DNA from 3 places in the Pseudomaricurvus sp. ABR4_320 genome. Region 1 is predicted to be linked to each of the others. Evidence: predicted binding sites of a transcription regulator. Region 1 holds the regulator's gene; each other region holds the start of a gene.
What was found. Region 1 encodes sigma-54, which starts transcription at its own class of promoters, with help from an activator protein. Its sites were predicted from a motif close to TGGCACANNNNTTGCNNT; they were not measured.

Region 1 (6,783 bases):
GTCTTCTAAAACGTGTAGTGCAGTACTCTTGCCGGAACCGGAACGCCCGCTAATCACCACCAGACGCATAGTTGCCTCCCGCTGCTGAAAGGATGTTCTTTTAGTTTACCTTGAAAACCCGGGCTCATCACGGCGCAATGGATAAGAATCTCACGGCGGTGTAATTTGTTTCAGGTTCAGATGCTCGCTTATGCGTAGACCTACGTGATCGCCTGGAAAATGGACTGATTTAATCCAGGCTGATAGCGGCTGAGTAGAGGGTTTCGCAATCGGGTGCGGCGCGCAGTGAGTTTAGATAACCATTGTCGTTCAGTCGCTCAACTAGGCTGGCAAGTGTTTGCAAGTGAGCATCGTGGGCCTCATCGGGTACCAGAAGAGCGAAAACCAGATCAACGGGTTTTTCGTCGATGGCATCAAAGTCGATACCTTTTTCCAGGTGCAGCAAGGCACCAACCGTATTGGAACAGGTTTTCACCCGACAGTGCGGGATGGCAATACCATTACCAATACCTGTAGACCCCAGCCTTTCGCGAGCTGTCATGCTGGTGAAAATGTCGTCAGCACTGAGATCGGGAAGATCTTCAGCGATAAGTTCCGACAGAATCTGCAGGGTGCGTTTTTTACTAAGAGACTCAACACCGCAGGCACAGCGGTGTTGAGTGAGAATGTTTTTAAGCTGCATATCTCAACGATGATGATTTTTCAGCTTCTCTTTATGCTTTAACAGTTGCCGATCCAGTTTGTCAGCCAGCATATCGATCGCCGCGTATAAGTCCTCTGATTCGCAATCGGCATAGAAGTCTTTTCCACTCACGTGGACAGACGCCTCTGCCTTCTGGCGTAGTTTATCAACAGACAGGATCACATTGGTACTGGTTATTCGATCATGATGACGTTCGAGTCGATCCAGCTTGTTGGTTACATAGTCTTTTATCGCTGGAGTAAGATCGATGTGATGTCCACTTATGTTGATTTGCATAGATTGCTCCTCTTTTGTGTGTAGACCAGCGCTGTTGGCTGGTGGAGAAGTCGGTTGGTGCTGGACTTCTCTGCATTCAGACCCAAAACAGGGTCTTGAAAATCGATGTTATAGGAGTCTTTTACGTTCATTTGATGGCGGAATGTTGAGAGATTCGCGATATTTGGCGATAGTGCGTCGGGCAACCTGAATACCCTGGTCCGCCAGTAGACTTGTAATTTTGCTGTCACTCAGTGGTTTTTGCGGATTTTCTGCAGCGATGAGTTTCTTGATAATGGCGCGAATAGCCGTTGAAGAGCACTCACCGCCGGATTCCGTACTGACGTGGCTGGAGAAGAAGTACTTGAGTTCGAAAATGCCCTGAGGGGTATGCATATATTTTTGCGTTGTCACCCTGGAAATTGTGGATTCGTGCATGCCGACAACTTCTGCGACATCGTGCAGTACCAGAGGTTTCATCGCTTCTGCCCCATGATCAAGAAACGCACGCTGTTTTTCGACAATACAGGTGGCTACTTTGAGTAGGGTTTCGTTACGACTCTGAAGACTTTTCAAAAACCAGCGGGCTTCCTGCAAATTGTCGCGTAAAAAATTATTGTCCGTGCTGCTGTCGGCGCGTTTCACCATGGCAGCGTAGGTGTCGTTAATTCTAATTTTAGGCGCAATTTCAGGATTAAGGTTAACCGTCCAGCGATCATTTTGTTTGGTGACGAAAACATCGGGTACGACATATTCGGTTTCACCGATGTTAATTTGATCTCCAGGCCTCGGGTTCAGGCTCTGGATCAGCAGGATTGCATCCCGCAATTGAAATTCTTTAAGTTTGGTCTTGCGCATCAACTGCTTGTAATCCCGGTTGCCCAGTAGCGCCAAATGTTCTTTTACGATGAGCTTAGCATCTTTGAGGGCGGGGCAGTCAGGCAGTTGATTGAGCTGTATCAACAGGCAGTCACTCAGGTCTTGGCCGGCAACGCCTGGGGGGTCGAATTGCTGAATTCGATGTAAAACGGCCACGACTTCGTCGAGTTCGAGCTCCTCCAGTTCAGATTCCAGCCCCTGGAAAATTTCATCGACTGTAATGCTGAGAATTCCGTTGTCTTGAACGGCGTCAATGATGGCCATGGCAATGATCTGATCTCGATCGGACATGGGGGTCAGATTCAGCTGCCAGTTCAAATGCTGTTGGAGACTTTCGTCTGTTCCGCGACGGGACTCAAAATCACTGTCTTCCTGCTCGGGAGAGGCGAGGCCGGTACCGGTAGGACCAGCTTGGTAGACATCGTCCCAGCTGGTGTCGACGGGCAGATCTTCAGGTATGGATTCGTTCCAGTCGCCTTCTGCGTTGGCGGTATCTGTCTCGTTTTCGTTGTAGTTGGTCGTCTCTTCAGCACTGGAAGCCTCAGAGTTTGAGGTTTCTGTCGAACTGTTTTTATCGTCGCCGTCTTTGCTGTTTTGCTCCTGTCCACCGCTGTCGACGTCTTCGTCGGATATTTCCAGCATCGGGTTGGAGTCGAGAGCTTCCTGGATTTCTGCCTGAAGATCGAGAGTGGATAGCTGCAACAACCGGATTGCCTGTTGCAGTTGAGGGGTCATGGTCAGCTGTTGACCAAGTTTAAGCTGTAACGATTGTTTCATATCTACGTCGATTACCGATACCGCCGCAGTGAGAGACCGCGATGCGGAATTTGAAATACCGTGTGGCCGCAAGAGAAAACCGGCTGAGCAACAAGCCGAGCGAGTTTCTGAGCTTTAAATCAAGAGTAACCGAGTTGAAACATTTTGACAAGCAAGAAATATGCCTGTTTTTTGGCGCTTGAAAATATTAATTTGGGGAGAAGTGTGGCGGGGTTTTCAGCTCTGGTTACTATAGTCTGAATTGATGACCGAGGTAAACTTCTTTAACAGTCTCATTGGCCAGAACGCTGGCAGAATCGCCTTCGGCAATGATGTTGCCTTCACTAACGATATAAGCGTGTTCGCAGATATCCAGCGTTTCTCTCACGTTGTGGTCGGTAATTAATACGCCGATCCCGCGCTTTTTCAAGTGCTGAATAATATGTTTGATATCGCTTACCGAAATGGGGTCGACTCCGGCGAAGGGTTCGTCCAGCAGGATAAATTGTGGATCTGTCGCCAGTGCGCGGGCGATTTCGACTCGTCGGCGCTCACCGCCGGAAAGTGCCATACCCGGGCTCGAGGCAATGTGGGTAATATGAAATTCGTTGAGAAGTTGATCGAGCTTTTCCTGCTGTTGCTGGCGCTTGAGGTCTTTACGGGTTTGCAGTATCGCGAGAATGTTATCGGTGACGCTCAGTTTGCGGAAGACAGAGGCTTCCTGCGGCAGATAGCCGATCCCCGCGCGGGCCCGACCATGCATGGATAGGGGCGTTATGTCTTTCTCGTTGATAATGATCTTGCCGTGATCGGCATTAATTAACCCGGCAATCATATAAAAGCAGGTTGTTTTGCCAGCGCCATTGGGGCCGAGAAGTCCAACGATCTGGCCGCTGTTGACTTCGAGGCTGACGTCGCGAACGACGGCACGCTTGCGGTAACTTTTGGCGAGGTGAAGTGCGTTTAATTTTGCCATGAAATCTGTCAGTTGCTGGTTTCGTCGGATGTGGTTGGTGTGGCTTGTTTGGGGGGGATTACCATGCGAATGCGGTCGCCCGAGGTCTGAGTCGATTCTGCGTCGCGTGAGTCTGCACGCAATACCTCTGTCTTAAGGTCGTATCGAATGACTTTTCCGGTGAGCAATGAGCCGTCACTCTGTTCGACGGAGGCGCTTTCTGAAATGCGCAATTTCTCTTCGCTAAGAAAATACTCGATGGTTTTTCCCTTTGCGGTTATTAGCCCTTTATCTTCTGCAGGCTGCTGTTGATACTGAGCCAGATCGCCGGTTGCTGTCACTTTTTCGACGTCCTGGCCGTTGCTCTTTATGACAACCTTATCGGCCAAAATCTGTAGCGTTCCCTGGGTCATGGTCACGTCGCCAGAATAGGTCGTGATGCCGTTGCGTTCGTCGCGCTCAGCGGCATCCGATTCAATATGAATCGGTTGGCTGCTGTCGCTTTCCAGAGCTAGGCTTGGCGGAGAAAAGGGGAGCAACAGCGCAATGGTGCAGAGCGCAGGAGCAGAGCGTCGCATTCCCTTAAGGGGTGGTCTGAACTTCATGGATTCCTCTAACGGTATTCAAAAGCCGAAGTACATCTTGCTGCAGGTACGCTTCCATGCCGACAGCTGTGGTGCGGTTGCCGGGAGATTGAATATCGACCGCTGCATCGGTCTTAGCGATTTGAGGGGTGGGTAAAACGGTCATGCGTGGACTGTGTAACTCGCTGACACCCCCGTCGGCTAAATTTTTCCACAAGTGTACCTGGCCAGACAGATTGATTTGTTCATTGTTTTTGGTGGATTCACCGGTATCTGCGGTCAAGTGCCAAGGCGGTTGGTCCTGGCTGTAAAGGGTCAGGTCTGGGGTTTGAAATACGATTAGCGTTTCGCCGGGGCGAGGGCTGGAAGCGGCATCATAATGGTCAATTTGCTGCGCAATTAAGAGGCTGTGCAGTCGGCCGGATTCATCGAAACGGCGGCTTGTCGCGTCCTCCAAAATTGCGTCAGGGAATGCCTCAAGTTGCTTTTCCGTCGGTTGATCTGTCGTAAACAAAGACTCAGGAGGCGAGTCCCACAGCAACACAAATAGCGCTGCTAGCAAAAAGACTAGCAGTGGGAAAAAAAACTTTGGCAGGTGGCGGATGTTCACAATGAGTTTGGCATGCTCGATGGTTTAGCGGATTTTGTTATCTGCGCTCATAAATATTTAGCCAGGGCTGAGTCGTAGCTTCCCTGAGCGATCATAATCAGATCACAGGCTTCTCGAACGGCGCCCTGGCCGCCTGCGCGATGGCTCTGCCATTGGCTGTGTTGGACCAGTGCCGGGAGTGCGTCAGCGACCGTCATGCCGAGCCCCACTCGTTTGATAACGGCAAGGTCTGGATAGTCGTCTCCCATGTACGCGATTTCCTGCATCTCACAAGGGTGCTCCGTCAGAATTTCGTTGAGTGCCGTTAATTTATCTTCGCGACCCTGAACAAGAACTGAAATGTTCAAATCGCTGGCGCGCCGTTCGACAAGTTGACTGGTTCTGCCGGTGATGATGCCGACTTTGACTCCTGACTTCTGCAGCATTTTAATGCCATGCCCATCCAGGGTGTTAAAGGCTTTTAACTCTGAGCCATCGTTGCCGAAGTATAGTCTGCCGTCGGTGAGGACACCGTCGACGTCCAGCAACAGCATTTTAATCGGCTTTGCCAGCTGCAAAACGTCTTTGGGAAATTGATACATAGGGGCTATCTGCTCTTTCTTTAAATGACGCCGGCGCGCAATATGTCATGCATATGGACAACACCAACGGTCTGATGGTCGTCATTTTTGACAATTAATGCGGTAATCTTTCGCTCTTCCATGATGCCCAGAGCCTCAGCTGCCAACATGTTGGCGCTAACCGTCTTGGGATTGGCAGACATTACCTCGGCCATTGTGGCGCTACCGAGGTCAATGCCCTGGTCTATACTGCGACGCAAGTCACCGTCGGTAAATACCCCGAGCAGGCGATTGTTTGTGTCCACAATCGTTGTCATTCCGAAACCCTTTTCCGTCATTTCAAGCAGCGCTTTGGACAGGGGAGCGTTTTCTTCTACTCGCGGAACTTCGCCATCTTTGTGCATGATATCTTCCACTTTTAGCAGAAGTTTACGACCCAATGCGCCTCCCGGGTGAGAAAAGGCAAAGTCTTCAGCGGTGAATCCGCGCGCCTCCAATAGCGCGATGGCGAGGGCGTCTCCCATCACGAGAGTGGCAGTGGTGCTGGTCGTTGGGGCCAGGTTAAGCGGGCAGGCTTCACTCGCCACGCTAATGTCCAGGTGAACATCTGCAGCACTGGCCAGTGCTGATTCGGATTTTCCAGCCATACTGATAAGAGGAATTCCCAAGCGTTTTAGCAGAGGCAACAAAGTGACGACTTCGGCCGACGTGCCAGAATAGGAAATTGCGATGACAACATCATCGCGGGTGATCATGCCGAGATCGCCGTGGCTGGCTTCCCCCGGATGCACGAAGAAAGCGGGTGTACCTGTGCTAGCCAGCGTGGCGGCGATTTTGCTGCCGATGTGCCCGGACTTTCCCATGCCCGTAACGATGACTCTGCCTTCGCACTGGAGAATCAGCTGACAGGCTTTGACAAAAGCTTCATCAATGCGCTCTGACAGGGCGGCGACAGATGTCGCTTCCAGATCGATGGTTCTCTGAGCTGAAGCAATCAGCTGTTTCGCGTCCAGTAGTGGCGTTTTCATATGTTGATAACCGTGTCTTAAGCTTGGGCGTTAGAGGCCGGATAATGTGGCTTGGTTCGGATAAAAAATGACGAATTTGGGCGCGTAAGTGTTGTAGATATACCTGTTTCGCGGTCAATGATACAATTACGCGCTTTTATGCGGACACGTAGCCATGCGCCGTCGTGTTCACCTCAGGTTCATGGTCGCGCGTATAACGTGCATTTATCTGCGTCTGAAAGCGACGCTGGAATGATCCGTTGCGGCGGAAATTATGTAATGACATCAGCACTTTGTCCATTTCCGAAGACCGGGGTAAGCGAACCAATACTCTCAAATGTCATCTGACAGAAATGACATCGCGTGGCCCCATGTAACGAGGCCCGTACAAATACTTTCGCCTGTAGCTTAGAGGTTTTGATATGAAGAGTCTTAACGCATTGCGCCATCAGCCCAACACATGGCTTCAGAGGG
Region 2 (6,783 bases), on a different contig from region 1:
GCCAGCGTGCTGGCGTAATGGCACGTAAAGAATTTCGGGCAGGGGCAGCTTGCTGATGAGTTGAGTTGAGGAAAGCTCTTTAAAGCCGTCTGGATGGACGCCTCCTCGAAAGGCTGAAAATTTCATGGGCTCTCCTCATGTGTGAACGTGATCCGTCTTGGTTGGGTGAAAAAACAATCCCTGTAGGTGATGACCACCATCAAAATAAGTCGAATCGGGTTGACCTTCCTCTCTGGGAAAAGGCCTGGTGCAGTTTCTGTTTGGGCGGAATCGACGCAAACCAATTTCAGTTATGCGGCTTCAGGCTTAGGCCAGTTCCAGGTATCCAGAGAAATTTCATCGGGCACGAGCGCAATGCAATCCTCTGGGCAGGCTTTTACGCAACTTCCACAGCCGGTGCAGGCGGAGCGAATAACCGCATGAATCTGCTTCGTTGCTCCGAGAATGGCGTCCGTTGGGCAAACCTTGAAGCAGCGGGTGCACCCGGTACAAAGGTCCGCTTGGATATTCGCGTAGCCGGGTGCATCGTCCATCCCATCCAAATTGATGGTGATGCCGAGTTTCTCCGCCAATGCCTGGGCCAATTGCTTACCACCGGGTGGGCAGCAGGTCACTTCGGCGTCGCCATTGACAATCGCTTCCGCGGCAGGGCTACATCCAGCAAATCCACATTGGCCACAATGTGTCCCTGGCATCATCGCTTGAACTTCTTCAACGACTGGGTCGCTGTCGACTCGGAAGACCTTCGCGGCGAGACCAAGTAAAAAACCTAGAGTCAGTCCCATACCCGCTAGAACGAAAATCGCTGCAATCATGTTTAACTCCTTGATGTAGGTTTACACCAGTCCGGCAAATCCCATAAAAATCATTGAGAGAAGACCGGCGGTAATCAGCCCGATAGGTGCTCCAGCGAAGAGCTCGGGAACATTGGCCATGGCCAAGCGTTGGCGCAGACCAGCAAAAACCACCATGACCATTGAGAACCCAATTGCGGCGCCGAAACCATAGATGACACTTTGGGTAAAACTAAAGCCTTCGCGAATCGTCATCAGTGCGACACCCAGTACTGCACAATTGGTCGTAATCAATGGTAGGAAAATGCCAAGGCTCTGGTAGAGCGTCTGGCTCGCTTTACGAAGATAGAGTTCAGTAAATTGCACCACTGCGGCGACCACGAGAATAAAGGTCAGTGTGCGTAAGAATTCGAGTTCAAACGGCTGCAGAAGATAGTATTCAATCAGCCAGCCGAGTGTCGCAGAAAGCGTCAATACAAACGTCGTTGCCAGCCCCATGCCCATCGCGGTAGAGATGTTGTTTGAAACGCCCATAAAAGGACACAGACCCAGGAACTGGACCAAAACAACATTGTTGACCAGGACGGTGCCGATAATGATGTAGAAAATTTCCACCGTGTTTCTCTCCGGGGCGCTGACGAACGTTTAAGCCAGCCACTGGTGCATAGGCCGAACCGTGATTGCCGGGGAGATTGCAGAGACTATGCCATTGGATGATAAGCGACAGAGGCCTAACAGCTAGTGTTTATAACCCCACGGATGCACCAGAAATTACGGGACTCAGAGTAATTGTCGGGTTTGTTACAAGGGGCGAAATTGGCTGTTCTGAGAATTGTCGGCTATGCGACAAAATGACATTTGTAGGAGATGCCACGTCGCAATTTGTCGGGTCGAGTGGCTGATTTTGTCGTGGAACGGTTATTGCTCAACCCCTTTTGTAGATGGACGTATCCGCTCCCATAAATGAGAAAAACCTCTCGTGAATGGAACGTCGTTCGACATCTAGTGCAGGAAGGCACGCTTAAACATTGTGGGCAGACGGGAAAATTCTCGCCAGCCCGTAGGGGTCTCAGACAACCGAGGTTTTTCATGACGAAAGATATCAGGCCTGAATCACGTTCATCATTGGCGGTTAGTCAAACTGAGAGTGATCCTAGCACTCACTCCAACGGCAGCCTGCTCAGCTCTGAGGTCTTCTACAAAGCTGTCGACAGTTGCCCTGTCGCGATTTCGATTACCGATCTCAATGCGAATGTACTCTACGCCAATCGCGCGTTCAGTCAGGTGACCAACTATGATTCCGACGAAGTCATCGGTAAAAATGAATCTGTACTGTCTAACCACACAACGCCGCGCTTGGTCTATGAAACGCTGTGGGGGCGCTTGCGGCAGAAGCAGCCTTGGGTGGGCGTTCTCGTCAATCGTCGCAAGGATGGCGCGCGGTATCTGGCGGAACTGACGGTTGCCCCGGTATTGAATGAAAAAGGCGCTGTGACCAACTACCTTGGTATGCACAGAGACGTCACAGATCTCCATCGTCTGCAAAATCAGGTGGCCAATCAGAAATCCATGATCGAAGCCGTCGTCAATGCTTCGCCGTCGGCTGCAGTTTTGTTGGACGAAGAGGGAAGTATTGTCCTTGATAATCTGTGTTATAAAGCTCTGGCGGCAGATTTAGGACGTGAGCCGGTCAATGTCGTTATGCGCGCTATCCAGGAGCAAACGGGTATCAGTTTGCTGAAGGGCCCCCAGGGCGAAATCAATTTCAGTGGCATTGAAATCTCTCTGGAATTCTCTGGATATAACGAGCGCTGGTTCTCGTGTTTTGGTACATCTATTACCATCGAAGACGGTTCAGTTGATCACTTCTTTACCAAGGTCAACAACCAGTACACGCTATTGGTACTTACAGAAGTTACCGAGATGCGCCGGCGTCAAGAGCAGGCGCGCCTGCATACTTTGAAGGAATCTGTCGCAGAAGAAGAGTTTATTCAAGGCATGCGTGAGACCTACAACGGCGCTATTCATCAGCTTGAAAAGCCCATGAATTTGATGGCGGCTGCCGTGTCCATGCTTGAAAAACGGGCTGGAGCGTCGTCTATCGACGATCCTCTGTTGAATGCCATGCGTTCGGCGCTTTCTTCCGGTCAGGATGCTCTCAATGGCCTTACACAGGTGGCGCCGTTGCGAGAAGTCCTGGCGAAATCGCCCGTCAATATTAATCAAATGATTCGTGAGGCCGTATCAATCTGCTCCGATAAGATGAGTGCTTACGGTGTGGAATTTTTCTGGAATCCGCAAAAACGCATCCCATCACTGTTAGGCTATGAAACGCGATTGCGAGCCATGATCAAGCAGTTGCTCGAAAATGCCATTGAGGCGATGAGTTCCAGCAAGATAAAAGACCGTGAACTGAAAGTTGTCAGCCGATCCAATCATGAATTTGTCATTTTGGAGATAATCGATTCGGGGCCTGGTATTCCGGATGATTTATCCGCAAAGGTCTTTGAGCCCTTTTACACGACCAAGCCTGCTACGGCAGGAAGCTGTCGTGGATTGGGGCTGACAATGGTGCATGAGATCGTTAATGAACACGCTGGCATGGTAGAACTGGATAAAACCAGTAACGAGGGTTTCACGGTTAAGGTTATTTTGCCCTTTGCCTCTCAGTTTGACGAGTAAGATAGCCGTTCCCAGGAGGGGTAAAGCTTGAAGATGTCTGTGTTGAACGAAGATGATAAAACGGGTGCCCGGACGACTCGAGGTGCGCTGCTGGAAAAAGAGCTGGACGCCATTTATCGAGTTTCCAGAGTTCTGGGAAAGTCACTCGAACTCAAACAAACCCTGAGCGATGTACTGCAGATCCTGGCGGATGATATGGAGTTGGCCAGAGGTATCGTGACGGTATCCAACAAAAACCGCTCGGAAGTGAAAGTGACGGCGGTGCAAGGGGATGAAGAGTGGTTAAAGCGTCAAGCCAGTAACGTTAGCTATCGTTCTGGCGAGGGCATCATTGGGCGAATTCTGGCCAGTGGTGAAAACATCGTGCTAGGACGCGTGTCTGCCGAACCGAATTTTATCCATAAATTGGATATCTACGATTACGACCTGCCGTTCATTGGGGTGGCCATCAAAGGCTTCGACGGAGAAACCGTGGGCGTTTTGGCCGCCCAGCCGCGCACGCCACCCGATGAATTTTTGGCTGAGCGTACACGTTTTATGCAAATGGTGGCCAATTTAATTGCTCAGAATATTCAGCTGGGTAACGCCATTGCAAATCGCCAAATGGACCTGATCGAAGAGCGGGATGAGCTGCGGCGCGAAGTCCGAGTGAAATACAGCTTCGACAAAATGGTGGTGGGTAAATCCGAGACGATGCGGCGTGTATTTGACCAGGTTCGGCGTGTAGGAAAATGGGACAGTACTGTTCTCATTCGCGGTGAATCAGGTACCGGAAAGGAGTTGATTGCTAGCTCTATTCATTACAATTCGCCACGCAGCAACAAGCCATTTGTTAAACTGAATTGTGCGGCCTTGCCAGAAAATCTACTTGAGTCCGAGCTCTTTGGCCATGAAAAAGGGGCGTTTACTGGTGCAATTAAGCAGCGTCAAGGTCGGTTTGAGCAAGCCAACGGTGGCACATTGTTCCTCGATGAAATCGGTGAAATATCGCCGATGTTTCAAGCAAAGTTACTGAGAGTTTTGCAAGAGAGTGAATTGGAGCGAGTCGGTGGCAACCAGACCATTAAGGTCAATGTCAGGATTGTTGCCGCTACCAACCGCAATCTCGAAAATGATGTCGAAGAGGGCGCATTTCGAGAAGACCTTTATTATCGCCTGAATGTCATGCCGATCAATTTGCCTCCCTTGCGTGAACGTTTGGAAGACATTCCAGATCTGGCGGAATTTCTCGTCGACAAGATTTCCAAACAACAGAAGCGAGAATTGCGCATTACTGAAGGCGCTATCCGACGTCTTATGAGTCACACTTGGCCGGGTAATGTCAGAGAGTTGGAAAACTGTCTCGAGCGCGCTTCTGTTATGTGTGAAAACGGCAGTATTGATTTGGATGTAATTTCCTTGAGCGGTATCGAACAAACACGATTCTCTGCACCTACAGCAAAAGTAGCCATGCCGGATATCGATCTTAATGATCAGAATCTGGATGAGCGCGAGCGGGTAACGGCTGCGTTAGAGCAGGCGGGGTGGGTTCAGGCCAGGGCCGCACGACTGTTGGGGATGACGCCTCGTCAAATCGCCTATCGTATTCAAACCTTGAACATTAACGTTCGCAAAATCTGACCAGTACCTATTGTCATCTGTGTGGTGTTCTCAATAGTGATAGCACCAAGGGATTTCTGTGTCTTGCCATTTCTGGTGCGATCAAAATTCGCGAATGGATGACCGCGTGACGCGTGTTTTTAATCTGTTCGCAAGGGCTGATCATATTGGGTGAGTGTTGGTATTACCGTTTCGCGCTCTATGTTCGTAACTTAACATTCTTGTCAGAAATCTGTGTGCCTACTGACACAAACATTCTATAGGAACAAAAAAAGGCTTTTAATTTCAGTTGGTTAAATGTTAGGCGCTACAGGTATGTTCGTTGCAACTTCCCCCTTGATTGAAAACCGCGGTGCAGCAGCCGGTAAAAGGCCCCAGAGCTTTGCCGCCGTAGCCGCAGAAAACCTGATAAGTCTGTGTATGCAGCCTTTAAGTTTTACGTTGCCAAGGTGAGGGTTAAATTATGGATCTGAATGTTATTGATGATATGGTTGCTGATGCTACTTCCGGTGGCGGATGCTCCAGTGGTTCCTGTGGAAGTACCGATGATCAGATGTCTCATCTGTCAGAAGAAATTCGTGAGAAAGTACATAACCATCCCTGCTACTCTGAAGACGCGCATCACTATTTTGCTCGCATGCACGTTGCGGTAGCTCCAGCCTGTAACATTCAATGCCACTATTGCAATCGTAAATATGATTGCTCCAACGAGTCTCGTCCGGGTGTGGTTTCTGAGCTGTTAAGCCCAGAAGATGCGGTTTTGAAAACCAAAGCGGTTGCAGCAACAATCCCGCAAATGACAGTTCTGGGAATTGCAGGTCCTGGCGATCCGCTGGCAAATCCAGAGCGCACTTTTGCGACTTTCCGTATGCTGTCTGAGCAAGCGCCAGACATCAAATTGTGCGTTTCCACTAATGGCTTAGCGTTACCAGATGCGGTTGAAGAGCTGGCGAAACACAACATCGATCACGTTACCATCACCATCAACACGGTTGATCCCGAGATTGGTGCCAAAATCTATCCTTGGGTTTTCTGGCGCAATCGTCGTATACACGGTGTTAAGGGTGCGAAAATTCTGATCGAGCAGCAGCAAAAAGGATTGGAAATGCTGACTGAGCGCGGCATTTTGGTCAAAGTTAACTCTGTTATGATTCCGGGCGTTAACGACGAGCATCTGAAAGAAGTTAGCCGTATTGTTAAATCCAAAGGCGCCTTCCTGCATAACGTTATGCCATTAATCGCAGAGGCTGAGCATGGCACTTTCTACGGTGTAATGGGGCAGCGTGGACCTACTCCGGAAGAGCTGCAAGACCTGCAAGATTCCTGTGCCGGTGACATGAACATGATGCGTCACTGTCGCCAGTGTCGTGCCGATGCGGTAGGCCTGCTTGGCGAAGATCGCGGCGAAGAATTTACGCTCGATAAAATCGCTGAGATGAACATCGATTACGACAAAGCCATGAAAGTTCGCGCTGCCGTTCACGAAGGCATTGCGGAAGAATTGGCTGAGAAAGAAGCTAAGAAAGCACGCCTGGCGTCGGCATCAGTTCCTAAAGGACCCGCGAAAGAATACCGCCCAGTCCTTATGGCTATTGCCACCAGCGGGCAAGGTGTTATCAACCAACACTTCGGTCATGCCACCGAATTTCTGGTTTATGAAGCATCCAGCAAAGGTGTTCGCTTCATCAGCCACCGTAAAGTTGATCAG
Region 3 (6,783 bases), on a different contig from region 1:
TATGAAGACTGGCATAAAAGGAATCGGGATTCGATTCATAGAGATACAAGGTATAAATCGTAAAGTGCCGTAGTAAAGCCTCAATATGATAGCCAAGGCCACAGCCTAGTATCAGCATATAGCCTACCGGTGTTTTCAGTGTTAGGCGCGGCGAATGATCAAGCTGTTGGAATTCTTTGAGAGTATCTCGATACAGATGATGTTGATCCTGGCGGCCACCGCTGTGGGTTGCTTTGTCGGTACTGGATTCGAGTTTGTACTTAAAAAAGCCCGGCTGAGATAAATAGTGTCGCACCTGCGCTTGTGCAAACTGGCGCGGCTCAATGGGGTAGACGGGGACTCCGCCACCGTGAATGTTTAAAAGATTGAGATGGCCGTTAGTATCTAACCCCAGTTGAAGTGTTTTGGGGGTATAGTCGTGAAACTTTTTAAAAATGGAGGGGTTGGAGTGACGAAAGTACTCTAGGTTTTTTTCTTTTTGCCGATGCAGAGTTAGTTGCAGTTGCTGGAGTTCTGTCTGGCGAATGAGTTCGTCAAGTTTTTCCATATTGTGCTTCCAGCCTTTTCGTCTGTCAAAATACTGTCGATAGATGCAACTCGCACAGTAAAGTGCAGAATCTATACCAAAATAAAGTGTCATTGACACTTTTACTGTGGCGCTTAAGTCCGCATAATTCTGCGAAATTCATTAAAGTCTTTTTGGCTTGGGTCGATAAGCTATATAACTGGCAACGTTTTATAGTCGAGGATTAGATGAACGCGCAGTCCGCATTAAAAAGTTACGGATCGGTCAAGCTGGATGCTGGCCTTTGTGAGGCTGATGGGTATCGTCTTACGCAGATGTTATTCGATGGTTTTCTTGAGCGCGTGGCTCAAGCTAAGGGCGCCATTCATCAAAAGAATATCGAGATGCGTGGCCGTAAAATCAATGAAGCCAGTCGCATCCTATTGGGGTTGAAATCCAGTCTCAATATTGAAGCGGGTGGTGAGCTGGCTGAAAACCTCGACGCACTGTATGACTATGTACAGAGAATTCTGGTGCAGGCTCATGCCAAATCCGATGAGGAAAAGCTCGACGAATGTGCTCGTCTCATTAACGAGGTGGCCACCGGGTGGCGCGAAATGGGCGAGCAGTTGAAGCAGTAAATGCGCTAACCGCTGTAGCACTAAAGGGGCTTTGAGCCCCTTTTTTTATGATAACGATTTTTTATGGTAAAAGTAGGCTGGCGGAGCCTAGCTGACCAAATCTTCGCCGTAGAGACGGTCAAATTCACCGTAGAGCAATTGAAACCGCTTGTACTGCTTATGGCGACCATCGATGTTCTCAATCGCTTGCAGACTGTCTTTGCAAATGACCATCAGCTCAGGGCTGGGCCCATCGGCCTTGGTCTTTGATATGGCTGACTGAATAATGTTGAGCCTCAAGCCAACATGATTGGGAAACATTCCGATCGCTTTAAGGAAGACCTCAAGGGCGGCATCGTATTCTTTCTTCTCGTAGAGCTCGATGCCCCGGCGGGTCAAATCGACGGCAATTCGACGACCTTTGGCGCTGAGCGGTTCTTCCGAGGCCGCATCAACACGGTTAACCAGATCTTCATGGTTGGGGTGTTCGGCAGCAATCTGACGAAGAATTTTTTCCGCCCCCTCTTTATCGCCGGCATCTGACATCGCCATGGCCAGCTCGAGTTGCGCGTAGGCGTCTTCGACACCCTCGTCGGCAAGGCTCTTGGCTTCTTCTAGATGGCGTGCCGCTTCTTCCGTTTTCTTCTGGAAGCTCGCGAGACGCGAGCGGGCCGATGCCACTTGGATTTTTATCGATGGGTCGTCCGCGTGTTTACGCTCTGCACGATTGATGTACATGTTCGCTTCTTTGGCGATTCTTACACGCTCCTCAACATTGTCTGAGTCCGCCTGTTCCAACAGTTCAGAAACAATGTCAAAGTAATCCTGGGGGGAGTAGTAGCAAGAGTGCTCGCCATATTTTAACGCCGCACGGCGACCTTCCATGCTCACGTCCTGTTCATTCGTCACTTTTGCGACGGTTGCCAGACGGCGTTGTCGCAGCACCGATTTGGGGGATACTGCCGCGGCATCTTTGACTGATTTCACCATGGCTTCCTGATCGCCGGTTTCCCCGTAGAGATCAGCCAGCAGGTCATGGGCTTCGACGAATCGATTGTCTTTGGCAAGAACCGCTCGGAACGCAATTTCGGCATCGGCGAAGCGTTTTTGTGCCAGAAATGTTTTGCCCAGCCCAAGCTGAGCCCAGATGCGGGTTTTATCCTGCAGCGCCTCTTCGTAGATGACTTGCGCCTCTTCAAAGCGTTCCATACGAAACAGCAGTTCGGCCTGAATGCGGTTGTAGCTCCCGGTGTACTTGCCGCCGTTTTCCAGCTTGTCTTTACAGAGTTCAATCGCCTTGGCGTAGTCGTGATCGTCGATAGCGGTTTTGATCGGCAGCAAGTCTTCGTGACGAATAGCAATACGGCTCAGTCTTGCCTGCAGCAGTCTGGGCGTAATCGGTTTGCTGAGATAGTCGTCGGGAAGATACTCCAGAGTCGCGATAACCATTTCCCGCGATGTCTCTGCGGTAATCATCAGGAACATGCTGACGTTCTTTAATAATCCCGAGTAGCGCAGCTCTTCCAGCATTTGCTGGCCGTCCTGGCCATCGCCCAGATTGTAATCACAAAAAACAAAATCATAGTGTCTGAGCTTACACAGCTCTTTCGCCTGCTTACTGGTTGCGGCTGTATCAATCTCCGCCATGCCGAATGTCTTCAGCATACGCTTCATACTGCCGCGCACCTCGCTCATGTCATCGATAACGAGGCAGCGCTTGCGTTGGTAGATTCTTATTGCGTCTATTTGCCGCATCTGTCTTTTATTCCTGACGCCATGTCCTTGAAGAGTACCAAACCAGAAGAGATTAGGGGTTCTGGAAAGTATAGACCAGCTGTCGAGGTATCAATGAAGGATTCATGACATGGCACATTCTGTGCTCAAAGTGTGAACAGTGACAAATTTTTGCCACCCAATTCGAGTTTTAAGCTTGAGGAATTGACTATGACGATATCGGCAACTCGCGCAGCATATAAAATGGAAGCTCAAAACGAGCAGTTGACCCCTCACGAAGTGATCCAATTATTATTGGAAGGGGCGTTGGAGCGACTCGATGATGCAGCATTGCATCTGCGTTGCGGTAAAGAAGTGGAAGCAGGGCGTCTGATGGAAAAAGCCATTGGTATTATCAACGGACTGCGCGAAAGCTTGGACTTTGAGCGCGGCGGTGAAATGGCCATGCGCCTGGATCGCCTCTATGCCTATTTGGTTTCTCGTCTGGCAGAAGCCGAGTCAGATACCGGCGAGGTTATTCTTGCGGAAACCGCTGAAATGCTGGGCGAATTAAAATCCGGTTGGGACCAGATACCTAACTGAACTTCGCTCAGAAAAGCGTTCGCTGAAATTTAGAATTGGGTGTTTCTTTGCGGTTAAGGCTGTTAACAGGCTGATGGCATTCTGTTGTCCATTCAATGGACTGTACCTGTTAACTCCAATCGTGCTCCGCCATTGACGCACAGAGGCGAAGGTGGTCGTATCGTCGTTTCTTGAGGTGCAGTGCCGGTAAGCAAGTGGGATCAGCTGGGCGTAAAAACGTGTGAGTGCGTTTCTGCGCCGTGCCTGAGTTACGTTTAGGTAGACTACCTCTAAAGAATTCCGCCAGACAGCCGTTAGATTTCCTGACACAGTTTATAACAAGCAGGGTTCAGGAAATGACATCTTCACGCTATGTGCCGTCCTCTCATCTCGAAATTTGTCGCTTGCGTAAGCAGATTACTCATGCTCATGCAGAGCGTGATTGGCAATCGGTGCGCGACGTAGACCATCGCCTGTCAGCCGTATTGGAAGCTGCCACGCAGGACCCACGACGGGATATGCATCTCCTGCTGAAAGAGCTTCGTGGTCTGGTGCAACTGTACAAGAAAGTTGTGGATGACTGTGATCTTAGCCTGTCCAAACTGCCTGGATAATTTGCTTCTACCCTTTGGAAGGTCAGTGTAACGGGCGGTGACTAAATTCTGTTGTCTGTCGCCCAGGCGGTAAGAATTTTCCGCTGTGCGGCAATGTTGCTAGGCTGATCGGGGTAAAACGATTCTTAACATATTTGGTCCGGAATTGGCCAGATCTCGTAAATTGCAGTTCTTTGCGCAGAAGTTCGACGGCTAGAGACTTCGTCACTTCTTTGCGATCCATTCTAGGATTTTTGTTGTTGCGCGACGGAAATTCTTCCTTTTTATGTCATCCATCACGCCACGTCTGGCGTCGTCAGAAATTTGACCGGTTCACCCTTGTTGACTATTACTTTCAGGACGAAAGTCGTGACACTGGCTGTATTGCCTCGACGCAAAACGGATCAACAAGCCAGTATCTGAGACAAAAACTGACGTAGCTAAGAGACGCTTTTTTATCGGCGGTCTGTCGTAGCAACTAAGGATTAAAAAGGGTTTCTTAAGGGTCAACCGAATTATGTGGCGCGAATTAAAGGTTTTGGTTATTGACGACAATGTGCAGCGTTTGCGTGACCTGAAGCTGGTATTGGACTTTTTGGGGGTGGCTGCAGAAACTGCAGACCTGGGCGATTGGCGGGCGAAAGTCGATGGTTTCCATCAGTCAGATTCCCCGGTGATCTGTGTACTGTTGGGAGCGACAATTGCGGTTGGTCGCACCGGAGTTGCGATTGAAAGCTGTGTCTCAGACATCAAAGATTGGAATCCAGATGTTGCTGTTGTCACGGTTGGAGAAACCGAATTAACGGAATCGTTGAGTCTGCCCGCTGATTTGAGGCATATGTTGGTGGACAATTTGACCATGCCACCAACCTATAACCAACTCTTGGATACCCTTTACCGGGCACAACGTTATCGTGAGGCGAGAGACTCCAGTCAGCGACTGAGCGGTCGTCCCGTACACCTGTTCCGCAGCCTGGTGGGTACCAGCCGTCAGATCACGCAAGTCCGTGAAATGATGGCTCAGGTTGCCGACAAAGACGTGACCGTATTGATCACCGGAGAGTCGGGAACCGGTAAGGAAGTCGTGGCGAGAAACCTTCACTACCATTCGGATCGGCGGGATAAGCCCTTTGTGCCGGTCAACTGTGGCGCTATTCCTGCCGAGCTCTTAGAGAGCGAATTGTTTGGGCACGAGAAGGGCGCTTTTACCGGGGCCATCAGTACCCGTGCCGGACGTTTCGAGATGGCAGAGGGTGGCACTTTGTTCCTGGATGAAATTGGTGATATGCCGCTCAACATGCAGGTGAAAATTCTGCGGGTACTGCAGGAGCGCACCTTCGAGCGGGTAGGTTCTAATCGCACCCAGGAAGTCAATGTAAGAATCATTGCTGCGACCCATCGCAATCTTGAAGAAATGATCGAAGAGGGCAATTTCCGCGAAGATTTATTTTATCGTCTGAATGTCTTTCCAATTGAAATGCCGTCCCTCAGAGAGAGATCGGAAGATTTGCCGTTGCTGCTCAGTGAGCTGGTGTCGCGTATCGAAAGCGAAAACAAGGGCGCTATACGGTTTAACTCGGCAGCCATCATGTCTCTGTACCGGCACGAGTGGTCGGGGAACATCCGCGAGCTGGCTAATCTGGTAGAGCGCATGGCCATTATGCATCCCTCGGGCGTTATTGGCGTGAGTGATTTACCCAAGAAATACCAGCATCTCGAAAGTGAAGAGGAAGAGTTTTCATTCGAGATGGAAATGCCATCTTCGCAGGCGACAGTGATCAGCATGAACGACACCACACTGTTGCCTGATCAGGGCATAGATCTGAAAGAATATTTGACGACCTTGGAAAAAAACCTGATTCAGCAGGCGTTGGACGATAGTGGTGGTGTGGTCGCTCGAGCGGCCGACCGACTCTCAATTCGTCGGACAACTTTGGTCGAGAAAATGCGCAAGTACGAGCTGCATCGCACCTGATTTCTGAGTGTATTCTTCTTTAAGGATCCGGATTTTACGCGGGTAAAGTCCGGGCTTCATTCCTGTCGGTTTTGGTTCTTTTTTTCTTCCTTTCTTCCTCTCTCCCGTTGCAACTCTTTCGATAAGCCATCTGTAAGGAACGCGTGGACGAATCCTACTGCAGAAAAATAGTAGGCTGCCGTCGCGATTTATCTGCTCTTTGTTCTACGAATTTTCAAACTGGCACCGGCCTTGCAATCTACCTGTTTAAGAAGGGAAAACGTTGGATGTTTGACGTTTTCGAGGAAAAACCAGGAGTGTTGCATGACTGAGCGTCAATCGACGACTGTCCAATCACCGGATCGTAGCGGGCAGGCGTCTCGCGTTGATGATGATAATTTACTCGATACGTTTGAGTCCTTTCAGGCGTTGTCTGGTCAGTTAAATAAATCCTATCAAGATCTTGAGCATCGGGTGGCTGATCTCACTGAAGAGTTGGATTCGGCACTTGCTCGGCGAGAACAGGAACAGGCAGAGAAGGACCGACTCTCGGAAAGAATGCAAACCCTTCTGTCAGTGCTGCCAGCCGGTGTCGTTATTATCGACCGTCGTGGGTTGGTGGTTGAAGCAAACCCCGTCGCCTTAAGTATGCTTGGTGAGCCGCTCAAGGGGGCCAGCTGGCGCAGTGTTATTGGTCGTAATTTCCGTCCCAAAGATGATGACGGTCATGAGATTTCTACAAAAGATGGACGTCGCTTTAGCGTGGCGACCAGTTCATTGGCCGGGGAGGGGCAGATTATACTGCTGACCGACCAA

Region 2: nifL (nitrogen fixation negative regulator NifL) is a predicted target of sigma-54. The motif match lies at 1,705-1,722, and genes of this name have one in related genera.
Region 3: ACXAFR_RS09900 (flagellar export chaperone FliS) is a predicted target of sigma-54. The motif match lies at 2,991-3,008, and genes of this name have one in related genera.

Annotation. Positions count from the first base shown of each region.
Region 1 is NZ_JBSWVF010000019.1:60,920-67,702, reverse strand. It holds gene rapZ (RNase adapter RapZ) at 1-69, opposite strand, end outside; gene ACXAFR_RS23740 (PTS sugar transporter subunit IIA) at 230-682, opposite strand; gene hpf (ribosome hibernation-promoting factor, HPF/YfiA family) at 686-979, opposite strand; gene ACXAFR_RS23730 (RNA polymerase factor sigma-54) at 1,088-2,614, opposite strand; gene lptB (LPS export ABC transporter ATP-binding protein) at 2,844-3,569, opposite strand; gene lptA (lipopolysaccharide transport periplasmic protein LptA) at 3,578-4,153, opposite strand; gene lptC (LPS export ABC transporter periplasmic protein LptC) at 4,131-4,742, opposite strand; gene kdsC (3-deoxy-manno-octulosonate-8-phosphatase KdsC) at 4,790-5,323, opposite strand; gene ACXAFR_RS23705 (KpsF/GutQ family sugar-phosphate isomerase) at 5,344-6,330, opposite strand; gene ACXAFR_RS23700 (MlaC/ttg2D family ABC transporter substrate-binding protein) at 6,732-6,783, shown strand, end outside.
Region 2 is NZ_JBSWVF010000015.1:19,036-25,818, reverse strand. It holds gene rsxC (electron transport complex subunit RsxC) at 1-126, opposite strand, end outside; gene ACXAFR_RS21795 (RnfABCDGE type electron transport complex subunit B) at 291-815, opposite strand; gene rsxA (electron transport complex subunit RsxA) at 837-1,409, opposite strand; gene nifL (nitrogen fixation negative regulator NifL) at 1,884-3,476, shown strand; gene nifA (nif-specific transcriptional activator NifA) at 3,510-5,096, shown strand; gene nifB (nitrogenase cofactor biosynthesis protein NifB) at 5,539-6,783, shown strand, end outside.
Region 3 is NZ_JBSWVF010000004.1:190,265-197,047, forward strand. It holds gene ACXAFR_RS09885 (motility associated factor glycosyltransferase family protein) at 1-547, opposite strand, end outside; gene fliS (flagellar export chaperone FliS) at 754-1,146, shown strand; gene ACXAFR_RS09895 (tetratricopeptide repeat protein) at 1,234-2,880, opposite strand; gene ACXAFR_RS09900 (flagellar export chaperone FliS) at 3,070-3,441, shown strand; gene ACXAFR_RS09905 (hypothetical protein) at 3,777-4,034, shown strand; gene ACXAFR_RS09910 (sigma-54 dependent transcriptional regulator) at 4,531-5,988, shown strand; gene ACXAFR_RS09915 (sensor histidine kinase) at 6,292-6,783, shown strand, end outside.